Linked DNA regions of Streptomyces sp. 2114.4. The protein of the gene in region 2 binds, or shares a complex with, the protein of the main gene of each other region. Links are inferred from orthologs where the notes say so. Each region holds a gene or a part of one and is shown on either strand. Other genes may lie near its edges. The genes, in order: CFW40_RS23905 and uvrB.

Region 1 (6,367 bases), 3.5 Mb from region 2 along the record:
CCCTCGGGGACGACGAGATCGGTGCGGAGCTCGGGAAGGAGTCCGTCGAGGAGACCACGGTCTGAGCCGGGCCCACCGCGCCACACGAGCCCGTCCTGTCCGCTCCGGCCGGCGGAGCGGACAGGACGGCCCGGGGGCAGCCGGCTCCGGCGGCGGCCGGCCTCACCACCAGCTGGAATCCAGGCGCCCTTCGATGGCCCGGATGTTCTCCCGCGCACAGTGGTGGCAGAAGTAGCGGCGCTCACCGTTCTCGACGGAGCAGGTCCAGGTCGGCCCGGCGCCCTCGGCGACCGCGCCGCAGCCGGCGCACATCGTGTTCCCGTCGGCCAACTCCGCGCGTTCATGCGTCTTCTGGTCCACCAGCCGACGATATCCCCGCCGGACCCGCGAAACGGGATACAACGCACCATGGGGCCCGCCCTGTCGGACGGACCCCATGGGTGGCGGCATCAGCGCCTTACTGCATCACGGCCATGGCCAGCGCCCGGCGGGCACGGAGCGACGCGCGCTCGGCGCGCCGCTGCATACGCCGCGCGGCCGCGAGCCGGTGCGCCCTGCGTTCCGATTCGGCCTCCCGGAGGCGTTGGTGCATATGCGCACGCGCCAGAGCTTCTGGGATGAGTTGCATGGCGAGGTTCCTGTTCTGACGCGACTCGGTCGCGTCGGTGTTCACAAGGACGGGGGTGTCGGTGAGGGAGGGGTTCATCGTGAGGTCCTGCTTCTGGGGGTCCCGGGTGAGGGGACGGTCGATCGTTCCTGTGCCGATGGTGTTCATGCCGCGACCGGGTTCTTGCGCGGACGGCCACGCGGCCGCTTCCGCGGCACGACGACGCCCTGGACGAAGAGCTCGCCGCCCCAGACGCCCCACGGCTCACGGCGGTCTTTGGCACCGGCGAGGCAGGCCTCACGGACCGGACAGGTCTGGCACAGCGTCTTGGCGTACTCGACGTCGGCCGGGGACTCGGCGAAGAAGACCTCGGGGTCGTAGGTGCGGCACGGAACGGCGGCGCCGAGGCGGTCGATCTCGTCGTCGAGCTCGGTGAGGGGAAGCAAGGAGTTCTCCTGAGGGTCGGGCGGAGGGATCAGGTCGGTGGCTACGGACGGGGTGTGCGTCTGCAGTTGCACGGTGGTGTGTTCCTCGTCTGTTCGGCCCGGCTGGTGGCGGGCGCGCTTGTGGGGGTCCCCCCTAGCCGGAGGCTTGGGGGAAAACAAAAGGGCCGCGGATCCCGGTGTGGGTTCCGCGGCCCTGGAAGGTGCCGACCTGATCGTGCCGATCAGGCTGGATCTCTCCAGGGTTCGTGGCCGCGGTAGGCCCACGTTTCATGCTGCGTCTGGTACTGCTTCCGGGATCCGGCACCATTGGCCGCCGCGAAGACAAGGGCATTCGCCGATGCCGCCGCTGCTACCGCAGGTGCCTCGGTCGGTCGCTCGCTCCGCTCGCCGCGCGTCAGCACAGCGAGGGACTCGGGACGCGCGACTCCCATACCGGACAGGCGGCCGAAGCCGGACATACCGGTACCAGGGAGCGAGGAGCCGAGCGGGCAGGTGGCGACGACCGAGAGATCGGTCATTTTGTTGGTCTCGATGATGCTGATCACTGGGCTCGCCTCCTCTCGGCGTCTCGGTGGACCGGGAATCCCGTTCCAGGGTGTTCAAGTACAGCACGGATCCATCGGATCTCGGAAAGAAACCGTTGTCTCCGTTGCTTGTGAAGGCTATGGGGATGCGCTCCGCGCGCGCAAACTATTTTTCCGACGAGTTTTTCGCGGCGTCCCCGGGCCCGTCCTCCGAGGCCCCCACGAGCTCCTCGCCGGCACAGATTGCCAGCACGTCACTGCCGTAGCGGTCGAACTTCCGCCGCCCCACCCCGGAGATGACCGCAAGCTCCGCTTCGGTTCCCGGCACGGCCTCCGCGATCGCCATCAGGGTCTTGTCGGTGAAGACGCAGTAGGCGGGCTGCCGGGAACGCGCCGCCTGCTCGGCCCGCCACGCGCACAGCCGCTCGTAAAGCGCCTCGTCGAGCTCCGAGGGGCAGTCCTCGCACCGCATCAGCTTCATCTCGCCCGCGTCGGTGAGGGTCCTGTTGCAGACCCGGCAGCGGGCCGGGCTGCGGTGCCGGGGGCGCCGAGCCACCGCAGCCGCCCCGTCGCCGCGCTCGATGCCCCCGGAGAGCGCGCCCGGCGCCCGGCGGCCGGCCGCCGCCCCGGACCCGGGCCGCAGGCCGCTGAGGAAGCGGCTGGCGCGGCGGGAGGCCCGCCCGCCGGGAGAGCGCGCCAGCGACCAGGACAGGCCCAGATGCAGCCGGGCGCGGGTGACGCCGACATAGAGCAGCCGGCGCTCCTCCTCGATCTGCTCGTCAGTCTTGGCGTAGGTGATCGGCAGCATGCCCTCGGTGAGGCCGACCAGGAAGACGGCATCCCACTCCAGGCCCTTGGCAGCGTGCAGGGACGCCAGGGTCACCCCTTCGACCGTCGGGGCGTGCTGGACGTTCGCCCGCTCGTCCAGCTCGGCGACGAGGTCCGCGAGGGTGGCCGCGGGCCGGGCCCTGGCGAAGTCCTCGGCCAGCCGGACCAAGGCCGCCAGGGACTCCCAGCGGTCCCGCACCGCCCCGGAGCCGGCCGGCGGCCTGCTCGTCCAGCCCATGTCGCTGAGCACCGCCCGCACCTCGGACGGCAGATCCATGGCGTCGTCGAGCAGCGCGTCGTTGGCACCGAAACGGGCGGCGCCGCGCAGCTTGACTCCGGCCTCGCGCACCTCGGGCCGCTCGAAGAACCGCTCGGCGCCCCGCAGCTGATACGGCACCCCGGCGTCCGCCAGCGCCTGCTCGTAGACCTCGGACTGGGCGTTGATGCGGAAGAGCACGGCGATCTCCCCGGCGGGCACACCGGCGGCGATCAGGTCACGGATCCGGCGGGCGGTGCCCTCGGCCTCGGCGGGCTCGTCGGCGTACTCCGTGTACACGGGCTCGGGGCCGGCCTCGCGCTGCGAGACCAGTTCCAGGCGCTGCTCGGCGGCGCGCCCCTTGGCCTGGGAGAGCAGACCGTTGGCGAGGTGCACGACCTGGGGGCTGGAGCGGTAGTCGCGGACGAGCCTGACGACCGTCGCGTTCGGATGGCGGGTGCGGAAGTTGAGGAGGTGGTCCGGGGTGGCGCCGGTGAAGCTGTAGATCGTCTGGCCGGCGTCGCCGACCACGCAGAGGGTGTCGCGGTCCCCCAGCCACAGCTCCAGCAGCCGCTGCTGGAGCGGGCTGACGTCCTGGTACTCGTCGACGACGAAGTGCTGGTACTGGGCCCGGACCTGCTCGGCGATGTCGTGCCGGTCCTGCAGCACACCGACGGTGAGCAGCAGCACATCCTCGAAGTCGATGCTGCCGCGCTCGCGCTTGAGCTGTTCATACGTGCGGTAGATCTGCCCGACCTCGGCCGGGTCACGAGGGGCCTCGCGGCCGGCCTTGACGACGGCGGCGGGGTAGTCGGCCGGCACGGTCTGGGTGACCTTGGACCATTCGATCTCGGCCGTGACATCGCGCAGCTCATTGCGGTCCAGCCGGATGCCGCAGCGGGCGGCGGCCTCGGCGACGAGCTGGATCTTGCGCTCCAGCAGCCGCGGGACCTCACCGCCGACGGCCTTCGGCCAGAAGAACTGGAGCTGCCGCAGGGCGGCGGAGTGGAACGTCCTGGCCTGGACCCCGCCCGCGCCGAGCTGCCGCAGCCGGCCGCGCATCTCGCCGGCCGCGCGGGCCGTGAACGTGACCGCGAGCACACTCGCGGGCTGCAGGATCCCGGCCCGCACCCCGTAGGCGATCCGGTGGGTGATCGCGCGGGTCTTGCCCGTGCCGGCACCGGCCAGCACGCAGACGGGACCGTGCAGAGCCGTGGCGACCTCGCGCTGCTCGGGGTCGAGCCCGTCGAGCACCCCGTCGGCCGAGTCAGGCACCTGCGGGAAGAGAGAGGAGTCCGTTGCTGCTGTCACCCCGCCATGCTGCCAGGTCCGCGCGGCCGCCCGGGAAGCCCGTCCACAGCCGCCGCACCCCGGTCGTACGCATCACGGCCCCTGTGGACAACGGCCGGCACGCGGCCGCGGAGGGTGCTTTGCTTTTCTCAGCGGCGAGCAGCCGGCGCAGAGCGGCGCAGCGGCAGCGGCAGCAGCAGCAGCGGGAAGGGGCGGTGGGGGCTGAGGCGAGGCCGGTGGGGGCGGTCTCTCGGGGGTGTGGGTGGGGAGGGGGGAGGGGTGGGGGTGGCCCCCCGGGAATGCCCCGGGCACGTCGTACGTTGTGGTGCTTGGCCGCGCCGAGTGCCGAGTACGGCGTCGGGCGGTTTCGGATCAAGACTTAACGAAGGAGCGCGGGACGCATGGCGGGCACTGTGACGATGTACAGCACGACCTGGTGCGGCTACTGCCGTCGGCTGAAGGGCCAGATGGACCGCGAGGGCATCGCGTACACCGAGATCAACATCGAGCACGACCCGGAGTCCGCGGCGTTCGTGGAGAAGGCGAACGGCGGCAACCAGACCGTGCCGACCGTGCGGTTCCCCGACGGCTCGACGCTGACCAACCCGTCCCTGGCGCAGGTCAAGGAGAAGGTCGGGGCCTGACAGCCGATGGCCGGACGGCTCGACGGCTCGACGGCTCGACGGCTCGACGGCTCGACGGCCGGATGGTCTGACGGCTGCGCTCCGTGTGCACGCGGCAGGCCGTCGGCCGGACCCCATGTGGGACCGGCCGACGGCCTGCTGGCTGCTGCCTGCTGCGTACCGTCTGCCCGCTGGCTGCTGCCTGACGGCGTCGGGGGCGGACTGCCATACGGCCCGCCCGCCCCCGCTCACCGTCCAGCGCTCACGGCTTGGGCAGCGGCTTGCCGTACCAGAGCTCGATGAGGCGGGCGGCGATGGAGATGCCGTAGGGCGGAAGGACCTCGCCGGACTCGAAGGCGGCGCGCAGGTCCTCGCGGGAGAACCAGCGGGCCTCTTCGATCTCCTCGCCGTCGACCTGGATCTCGGACGACGTGGCGCGCGCCATGAAGCCCAGCATCAGGCTGGAGGGGAAGGGCCAGGGCTGGCTGGCGATGTACTCGACATCGCCGACGACGACGCCGGCCTCCTCGGAGACTTCACGCGCCACCGACTGCTCGATGGACTCACCCGGCTCGACGAAGCCGGCAAGGGTGGAGAAGCGGCCCTCGGGCCAGTGGACCTGCCGGCCCAGGAGGGCGCGGTCCTCCTCGTCGGTGACGAGCATGATCACCGCCGGGTCGGTGCGTGGGTAGTGCTCGGCGCCGCACGCCGGGCAGCGGCGGATGTGCCCCGCGGCGGCGATGACGGTGCGCTCGCCGCAGCGTGAGCAGAAGCGGTGCAGGCGCTGCCAGTTTTCGAGGGCGACGGCGTGCACCAGCAGGCCCGCGTCGCGGGGCGACAGCAGCAGACCGGCCTCGCGCAGGCCCGCCGGGCGCGCGGACTGGTCCATGCGGCCGGGCAGCGAGTCCTTCTGGAGGGCGAAGTAGCTGACGCCCTCGTCGTCGGTGCCGAGGTAGTAGCGGTGGGCCTCGGTCAGCGGCGCCTCGAAGGACGGCGTCATGATCAGCTCGGTGCGGCCGTCAGGGGTGTCGTCGATCAGCGCCTGTCCGCCGGACACCACGAAGACGCGCGTCGTCGGGTGGCTCCAGGCCGCCGCCAGCCATGCCTCGTCGAGACGGTGATGGGCGGAGCGGTCAATTCCGCTCGGCGCGCTGAACGTGAGCGGCCGGCCGGCGGTGTGGTCGGTCCAGGTGGTCACTGCTGTTTCCAACTCCCCCTGTGGCGTGGGTGATTGCTGCGTACGGGCGCGGAGCGGTACGGGGGTGCGCGGTCAGGCCGGGCGCCAGGTCTCCGCGAGGTCGCCCCACAGAAGGGCGGCGGTTTCGACGCCCTTCATCAGCAGGTCGAGCTCGACCTTTTCGTTCGGTGCGTGCCAGCCGTCGGACGGCACGGAGATGCCGAGGAAGAGGACCGGGACGCCGAGGACGTCCTGGAGGTCGGCCGCCGGTCCGGAGCCGCCCTCGCGGGTGAAGCGGATCTTGTCCTCGAAGGCCCGGCCCATGGCGCGGACGAGGGACTGGAGCGCGGGGTGGTCGAGCGGGGTGAGGCAGGGGCGGGTGGCGCCCCAGAAGGTGATCTCGTGGCGGATGCCGGCCGGGAGGCGGGCGGCGACCCAGTCGCGTACGGACTGCTGCACGGCGGCCGCGCTCTGGCCCGCGACCAGCCGGAAGGACAGCTTGAGCTGTGCGGTGGACGGCACGATGGTCTTGCCGCCGGGGCCCTGGTAGCCGCCGCCGATGCCGTTGACCTCGGCGGTGGGGCGGGCCCAGATGCGTTCCAGGGTGGTGCTGCCG
Region 2 (6,356 bases):
GTCAGTGCGCTGCCCAGTTCCCGCCGGGGGATGTCGCGCCCGGGGTCGGGGCCGCTGCCCGCGGCATAGGAATCGGGCCCGCTGTCGACCCACAGCCCGCGCTCCAGGGGGAGGCGTACGAGCATGGGAATGCGCAGGTCCAGCACTTCGGGGAGGTGCAGATCGCCCAGGCGCAAGGCCATCGGACGCGTGGACGGGGCGTGGTGGCCCTGCCAGACGGGGTGGTCCCAGCGGGCGAAGGCGGGCGGCAGGGCGGGCTCGACGACCGCCGACTCGGCCGCGAGCTGTGCGAGGTCACGGTCGAGGGCGGCGCGGGCCTGGGTGACGAGGGCGGCGTGCTTGTCGCGGGCGGCGGCACGGGCCTCGTCGGCGGCCGTGCCGAGGCGGTTGCGCGGGTCGGACAGGGCCTGGTCGAGCTCCTGCTCCAGGCGCGACTCGGCGAAGCCCGAGGCGCTGCGGTAGGCCGCGACCGAGCGGGCCAGATCCTCGAACATCCCCCAGACCTGGTTGTAGAGCCGCTCCTCCATGCTCCAGCCGGCGGCGTCACCGGCCACGGGCGACGCGGGGCCGGCGGGCGACGCGGGGCCTGCGGCCGGGGCGGGGGCGGCCGGGACCGGACCGGCCGGGGCGAGGGTGCTGCGGCGCTTCGGGTGACGGTAGTCGACGCGGGCGCCGCCCACGGGCGCGGGCGCCGCGCTGCCGGGGGTCCCGGCTCCGGCCTGCGCTCCGGCCCCGGGAGCGGTCCCGGGGACGTTTTCGGGTTCGGTTCCGGGGCCGGTTCCGGGTCGGGTCCCGGAGGCTGCCGGGCCGTCAGATGCGGGAGGATGCGGGGAGGACGGCCGGGCCGCGGCGGCCGGGCCGGCCCCGGGCCGTTCGGACCGGCTCACCGCCACGGGGTCGGGCGCCGGGACCGCACGGGCCTGCCCCCGGCCGACCGCTTCCTCGATCTCCGCGGCCAGCTCCGCCGCCTGCGGCAGGCCCTGGTCGCCCAGCATGGCCGTGAGACCGCCGGCGTAGCCCTGGCCCACGGCGCGTACCTTCCAGCCACCCTGCCTGCGGTAGAGCTCCACGGCGACGACGGCGGACTCGGCGCCCAGGCCGGTGACGGTGTAGCGGGCGAGGGCGGTGCCGTCGAGACCGGTGACCGTGACGGCGGGTGCGGCGGCCGGGCCGAAGGTGGTCAGGCCGGTCCCGCCGGTCAGCGCCAGCAGCACGCTCACCCGGTGGACGGCGGCGGGCAGCGCGTCGAGGTCCACCGCGATGCGGTGCTCGGCGGCCGCCTGACGGGGGACCTCGATGCCGGTGCGCCGCGGCGCGCCCGGGTGGGCCACCGCCTCGGCGCCGGCGAGCCTGCCCTGCTCGTCGCCGAGGGCGACCCCGGCCATGACGGGAGAGCCCGCCGTCACCCGGATCTCGACCCGCGTCCGGTCCAGTGGATGGTTCTGCCCCCGGACCAGCTCGGCCGTCATCGTGGTTCCCCCTGGTGGTTGTGGCATGCCCGGGTCCTGCCCCGGGCGCGGGCCCAGGGGTTCGCGGCGCGGCCCGGTACGCGCCGCCGCGGCGGTGGCCGGAGGGTGGTGCCGGCTACAGGTGCGGCAGGATCGCCGGCACGAGGTCCTGGAACGTGCGGCCGACGGAGGGCTCACCGATGGCGGTCATCTGCCAGCCGTTGCCGGCGCGGTGCACCTTGGACATGACCTGTGCGGTGTAGTTGCCGCCGCCCGTGAGGGTGTACCGGGCCAGCTCCTGGCCCGTGGTCTCGTCGACCAGGCGGCAGAAGGCGTCCTGCACCTCGGCGAACGTCTGGCCGGTGAAGGAGTTGACGGTGAACACGATCTGGTCGATGTGCACCGGCACCCGCGCCAGGTCGACCAGGATCGCCTCGTCGTCGCCGCCCTGACCCGCCCCGCCGACCAGGTTGTCGCCGGTGTGCCGGACCGCGCCGTCGTCGCTGACCAGGTGCTGGAAGAACACGACGTCTATCGGCTTCTTGTCGGCGAAGAGCACCGCCGAGGCGTCGAGGTCGATCTCGCTGGTCCGCCGGCCGAACAGGCCACGGCGCGGCGCGGAACGCCACCCCAGCCCCATCCGCACCGCGGTCAGACTCCCGCCGTCGGACTTCTGCAGGCTGATGCCCTGCCCCTTGGACAAATTGACCGACACGCCCGTCCCCTCTCTGTACTGTCCCCGCCCAGCTTTCCGGCGGCCCCTTCGACCCTACGCACGACGACGGGCCCAGGGCGCGCCGGACCCGCGTTTGTGGCGCTTCTGCAACACACCCGGGCGCCGCCGGCCGACCCCCGTTCACATGCGGCGATGCCGGGCCGGGGCGGGCTCGGCGGCCGGCCCGGCGGGCGGTCCCGCACCGCCCCGGTACTCCCCTCAGCTCCGGCCGCTGCAGCTCGTGCCGCTCCGCCCGTGCCGCTCCCCCCTTACTTCACCCCGGCCTCCCTCATTTGCCGCAGTTCCTTCTTCAGTTCGCTCACCTCGTCGCGCAGCCTGGCGGCGACCTCGAACTGCAGCTCCGCCGCGGCGGCCCGCATCCGCTCCGTCATCTCCTCGATGAGCGCGGCCAGTTCGGCGGCGGGACGGTCCGTCAGGTCCGCGCCCGCCTTGCCGCCCTTGCCCTTCGCGGCCTTGCCGCCGAGCGCCGGGACCGGCGCCTTGCCCTGGGTCTCCTTGGCAGCGGCGCCCTTGCGGTACCCCGAGCCCAGCAGCTCCTGGGTGTCGATCTCCTCGCGGGCGAGGGTGGCGACGATGTCACCGATCTTCTTGCGGAGCGGCTGCGGGTCGATGCCGTTCTCCTTGTTGTACGCCAGCTGCTTCTCCCGGCGGCGGTTGGTCTCGTCGATGGCCTTCGCCATCGCCGGGGTGACCTTGTCGGCGTACATGTGCACCTGTCCGGAGACATTGCGCGCCGCACGTCCGATGGTCTGGATGAGCGCCGAACCGGACCGCAGGAAGCCCTCCTTGTCGGCGTCCAGAATGGCCACCAGGGAGACCTCGGGCAGGTCAAGGCCCTCCCGCAGCAGGTTGATGCCCACCAGGACGTCGTACTCACCCGAGCGCAGCTCCCGCAGCAGCTCCACCCGGCGCAGGGTGTCCACATCGCTGTGCAGGTACCGGACCTGGATACCGAGCTCGAGGAAGTAGTCCGTGAGGTCCTCGGCCATCTTCTTGGTGAGGGTGGTGACCAGGATGCGCTCGTCCTTCTCCGTGCGCGTACGGATCTCGTGCACCAGGTCGTCGATCTGTCCGTCGGTGGGCTTGACCACCACTTCCGGGTCGACCAGACCGGTCGGGCGGATGATCTGCTCCACGAAGCCGTCGCCCCGGGAGAGCTCGTACTTCCCGGGTGTCGCGGACAGGTAGACGGTCTGGCCGATGCGCCCCAGGAACTCTTCCCACTTCAGCGGCCGGTTGTCCATGGCGGACGGCAGCCGGAAGCCGTGCTCGACGAGGGTGCGCTTGCGCGAGGCATCGCCCTCGTACATGGCACCGATCTGCGGGACCGTGACATGCGACTCGTCGATGACCAGCAGGAAGTCGTCCGGGAAGTAGTCGAGGAGGGTGTTGGGCGCGGAGCCGGGCTCGCGGCCGTCCATGTGCATCGAGTAGTTCTCGATGCCCGAGCAGGAGCCGATCTGACGCATCATCTCGATGTCGTAGGTGGTGCGCATCCGCAGCCGCTGGGCCTCCAGATGCTTGCCCTGCTTCTCCATCGTGGCGAGGCTGTCCGCCAGCTCGGCCTCGATCCCGGCGATCGCCCGCTCCATGCGCTCCGGGCCGGCGATGTAGTGGCTGGCCGGGAAGACGTACAGCTCCCGGTCCTCGCTGATGACCTCGCCGGTGAGCGGATGGAGGGTGGACAGCGCCTCGATCTCGTCGCCGAACATCTCGATCCGCACGGCCAGCTCTTCGTACACCGGGAAGATCTCGATGGTGTCGCCGCGCACCCGGAAGGTGCCACGGGTGAAGGCGACGTCGTTGCGGGTGTACTGGATGTCGACGAAGCGGCGCAGCAGCGCGTCGCGGTCGAATTCGTCGCCGACCTTCAGCGGCACCATCCGGTCGACGTACTCCTGCGGCGTACCGAGGCCGTAGATGCAGGACACCGAGGCGACCACGACGACATCACGCCGGGTGAGCAGCGAATTCGTCGCGGAGTGCCGCAGCCGTTCGACCTCCTCGTTGATGGAGGAGTCCTTCTCGATGTACGTATCGGACTGCGGGACGTAGGCCTCGGGCTGGTAGTAGTCGTAGTAGGAGACGAAGTACTCGACGGCGTTGTTCGGCAGCAGCTCGCGGAATTCGTTGGCGAGCTGGGCCGCGAGGGTCTTGTTGGGCGCCATGACGAGCGTCGGGCGCTGCAGCTTCTCGATCATCCACGCGGTGGTCGCCGACTTGCCGGTGCCGGTCGCACCGAGCAGGACGACGTCCTTTTCACCCCCGCGGATACGCCGGTCGAGTTCGGCGATGGCCGCGGGCTGGTCGCCGTTGGGCTGGTAGGGGCTGACGACCTCGAAGGGCGCCACCGTGCGTTCGATGTTTGATACGGGCCGCATGGCATCCACGGTACGACTCAGCACTGACAATCGACGTGACCAGTGCTCTGACCTGCGGTTTCGGGGCTGTGACGGGGTCGTTTTCCGGGCGCCGGGCGGGGCGCGACGGAGGGCGGGGCGGCCGGGGGCGACGGGCGCCACGGAGCGGCGGGCCGGTGGGACGGCGGGCCGACAGGCCGGTGGGCCGGAGGGCCGGCGAACCGGTGGGCCGCACCGGAGCGCGTGACGCCGCAGACCGGCCGTGGCCCTCGCGTGCGGGAGACGTGCGGAACACGTGGGGCACCCGGGACACGCGGGAAAGCGGCCCTGCTCCCCTCCGCGGCCGGGTCCCGGGCCCGGTTCCGTGACCGGGCCCGGGAGCGCGACGCGCCCACGCACGGAGCCGGCGCGGCGGACCACCCCGCGAGGTGTGTTCGACCAAAACCGTTCAGGCGCACGACGGGTGACGCATCATCGGTCAAGATGCGCGGATGCCGAGGCTCCGGCAAGTTGGACGGCGTCGGGTCGTACGTCCGTGGCACGGCCAATCCGGTCACCCTGCAACTGCGTGTCGCTCCGCACCGGAAAACCGGCCACTCCCCGTTCAGCGCCCGGCCACCACACGACCGCCTCCCGCTACGGCACAGCTGCGAGCCTCTGCCCGTCCGACCCGGTTCACGTCACTTCACGTCAGCTCACGTCCACGACGTCACGAGGAGTCCGTATGCGTATTCGCCCCGTCGCCACCGTTGCCGCCGGTGCGCTCATGGGTCTGTCCGCGCTCGCCCTCTCCACAACCGTCGTCCAGGCCGCACCGGGCGGACGCCCTCCGGTGACGATCGCTCACCGCGGCGCCTCGACGTACGCGCCCGAGAACACCCTCGCCTCGATCGACGCGGCCGACCGGCTGGGCTTCGAGTGGGTCGAGAACGACGTCCAGCGCACCAAGGACGGCGAGCTGGTCATCCTCCATGACAACTCGCTCGCCCGGACGACCAACGTCGAGCAGGTCTTTCCCGGCCGCTCCCCGTGGAACGTATCGGACTTCACGCTCCGCGAGATCGAGAAGCTGGACGCGGGCAGCTGGTTCGGACGGAAGTTCCGCGGGGAGCGGGTGCCGACCCTCGAGGACTACATGGACGAGGTCGAGCACAACGACCAGAGCCTGCTGATGGAGCTGAAATCGCCGGAGCTCTACCCCGGCATCGAGCGGCAGACCCTCAACGAGCTGCGTCGCGCGGGCTGGCTGGACAAGGGGCACGTCAAGGGCCGTCTGATCATCCAGAGCTTCAACGCCGACGCCCTCAAGACCGTGCACCGCCTGCGGCCGGACCTCACGACGGGCTTTCTCGGCAACCCGTCCGTCGCCGACCTCCCGAAGTTCGCGCGGTACTGCGATCAGATCAACCCCGTCCACACCGCGGTCACCCCGGAGTACGTCGCCGCCGTGCACGGTCTGAAGGGCCCGCACCGACGACCGCTGGACCTGTACACCTGGACCGTCGACGACGCGGCAACCGCGGTGAAGGTCGCCGGTCTGGGCGTCGACGGCATCATCACCAACAAGCCCGACGTGGTGCGCGACGCGGTGGGCGGCGACGACGACTGAGCCGGATCCGGAGACGGTGGGGAACGGGCTCAGGGCGGCAGCCGGTCCGTTTCCCGCGGCATTGTCAGTGGTGCGTCCTACCCTGATCAGGTGACGAATTCCGAGCAGGCTCCGCGTCCGGAGGGGCCGCCTCACACCGCACCGGAGACAGGGACGGCGGCCCGGCGCGACTGGGCCTGGACGCGGCTGGAGACACCGATCGG

The links.
Region 1: the proteins of uvrB (region 2) and CFW40_RS23905 are in contact, whole or in part, in a crystal structure (PDB 7EGT), measured with the Thermus thermophilus proteins. The link is inferred for Streptomyces sp. 2114.4 from one-to-one orthologs. Residues at the interface, in WP_096411307.1 of Thermus thermophilus: Glu23, Leu25, Arg26, Asp27, Gly28, Glu29, Arg30, Phe31, Arg55, Glu326, Asp327, Phe328, Glu379, Ser382, Gln383, His398, Gly400, Arg401; in WP_096412145.1 of Thermus thermophilus: His654, Arg656, Phe657, Gln666, Asp668, Glu669, Lys680, Arg681, Leu682, Ser683, Lys685, Tyr686, Ala687.

Annotation. Positions count from the first base shown.
Region 1 is NZ_FYEY01000001.1:5,399,289-5,405,655, reverse strand. What follows is about bases 1,359-4,325. They hold CFW40_RS23905 (ATP-dependent DNA helicase UvrD2), read right to left. Parts: upstream 3,973-4,325; coding sequence 1,744-3,972; downstream 1,359-1,743. Other genes in these bases: CFW40_RS23910 (hypothetical protein), read right to left, coding at 1,359-1,598. Outside these bases: CFW40_RS23930 (AarF/ABC1/UbiB kinase family protein), read left to right, coding at 1-65; CFW40_RS23925 (hypothetical protein), read right to left, coding at 163-360; CFW40_RS23920 (hypothetical protein), read right to left, coding at 458-775; CFW40_RS23915 (WhiB family transcriptional regulator), read right to left, coding at 772-1,125; more of CFW40_RS23910, read right to left, coding at 1,275-1,358; CFW40_RS23900 (mycoredoxin), read left to right, coding at 4,353-4,595; nudC (NAD(+) diphosphatase), read right to left, coding at 4,837-5,772; CFW40_RS23890 (dipeptidase), read right to left, coding at 5,845-6,367. UniProt on the Escherichia coli protein: A helicase with DNA-dependent ATPase activity. Unwinds DNA duplexes with 3'-5' polarity. Translocates on single-stranded DNA with 3'-5' polarity. Initiates unwinding more efficiently from a nicked substrate than double-stranded DNA.
Region 2 is NZ_FYEY01000001.1:1,852,480-1,858,835, forward strand. Bases 2,000-4,955 are described here. They hold uvrB (excinuclease ABC subunit UvrB), read right to left. Parts: upstream 4,566-4,955; coding sequence 2,433-4,565; downstream 2,000-2,432. Other genes in these bases: CFW40_RS08110 (TerD family protein), read right to left, coding at 2,000-2,163. Outside these bases: CFW40_RS08105 (TerD family protein), read right to left, coding at 1-1,469; more of CFW40_RS08110, read right to left, coding at 1,585-1,999; CFW40_RS08120 (glycerophosphodiester phosphodiesterase family protein), read left to right, coding at 5,269-6,153; CFW40_RS08125 (methylated-DNA--[protein]-cysteine S-methyltransferase), read left to right, coding at 6,244-6,356. UniProt on the Escherichia coli protein: The UvrABC repair system catalyzes the recognition and processing of DNA lesions. A damage recognition complex composed of 2 UvrA and 2 UvrB subunits scans DNA for abnormalities.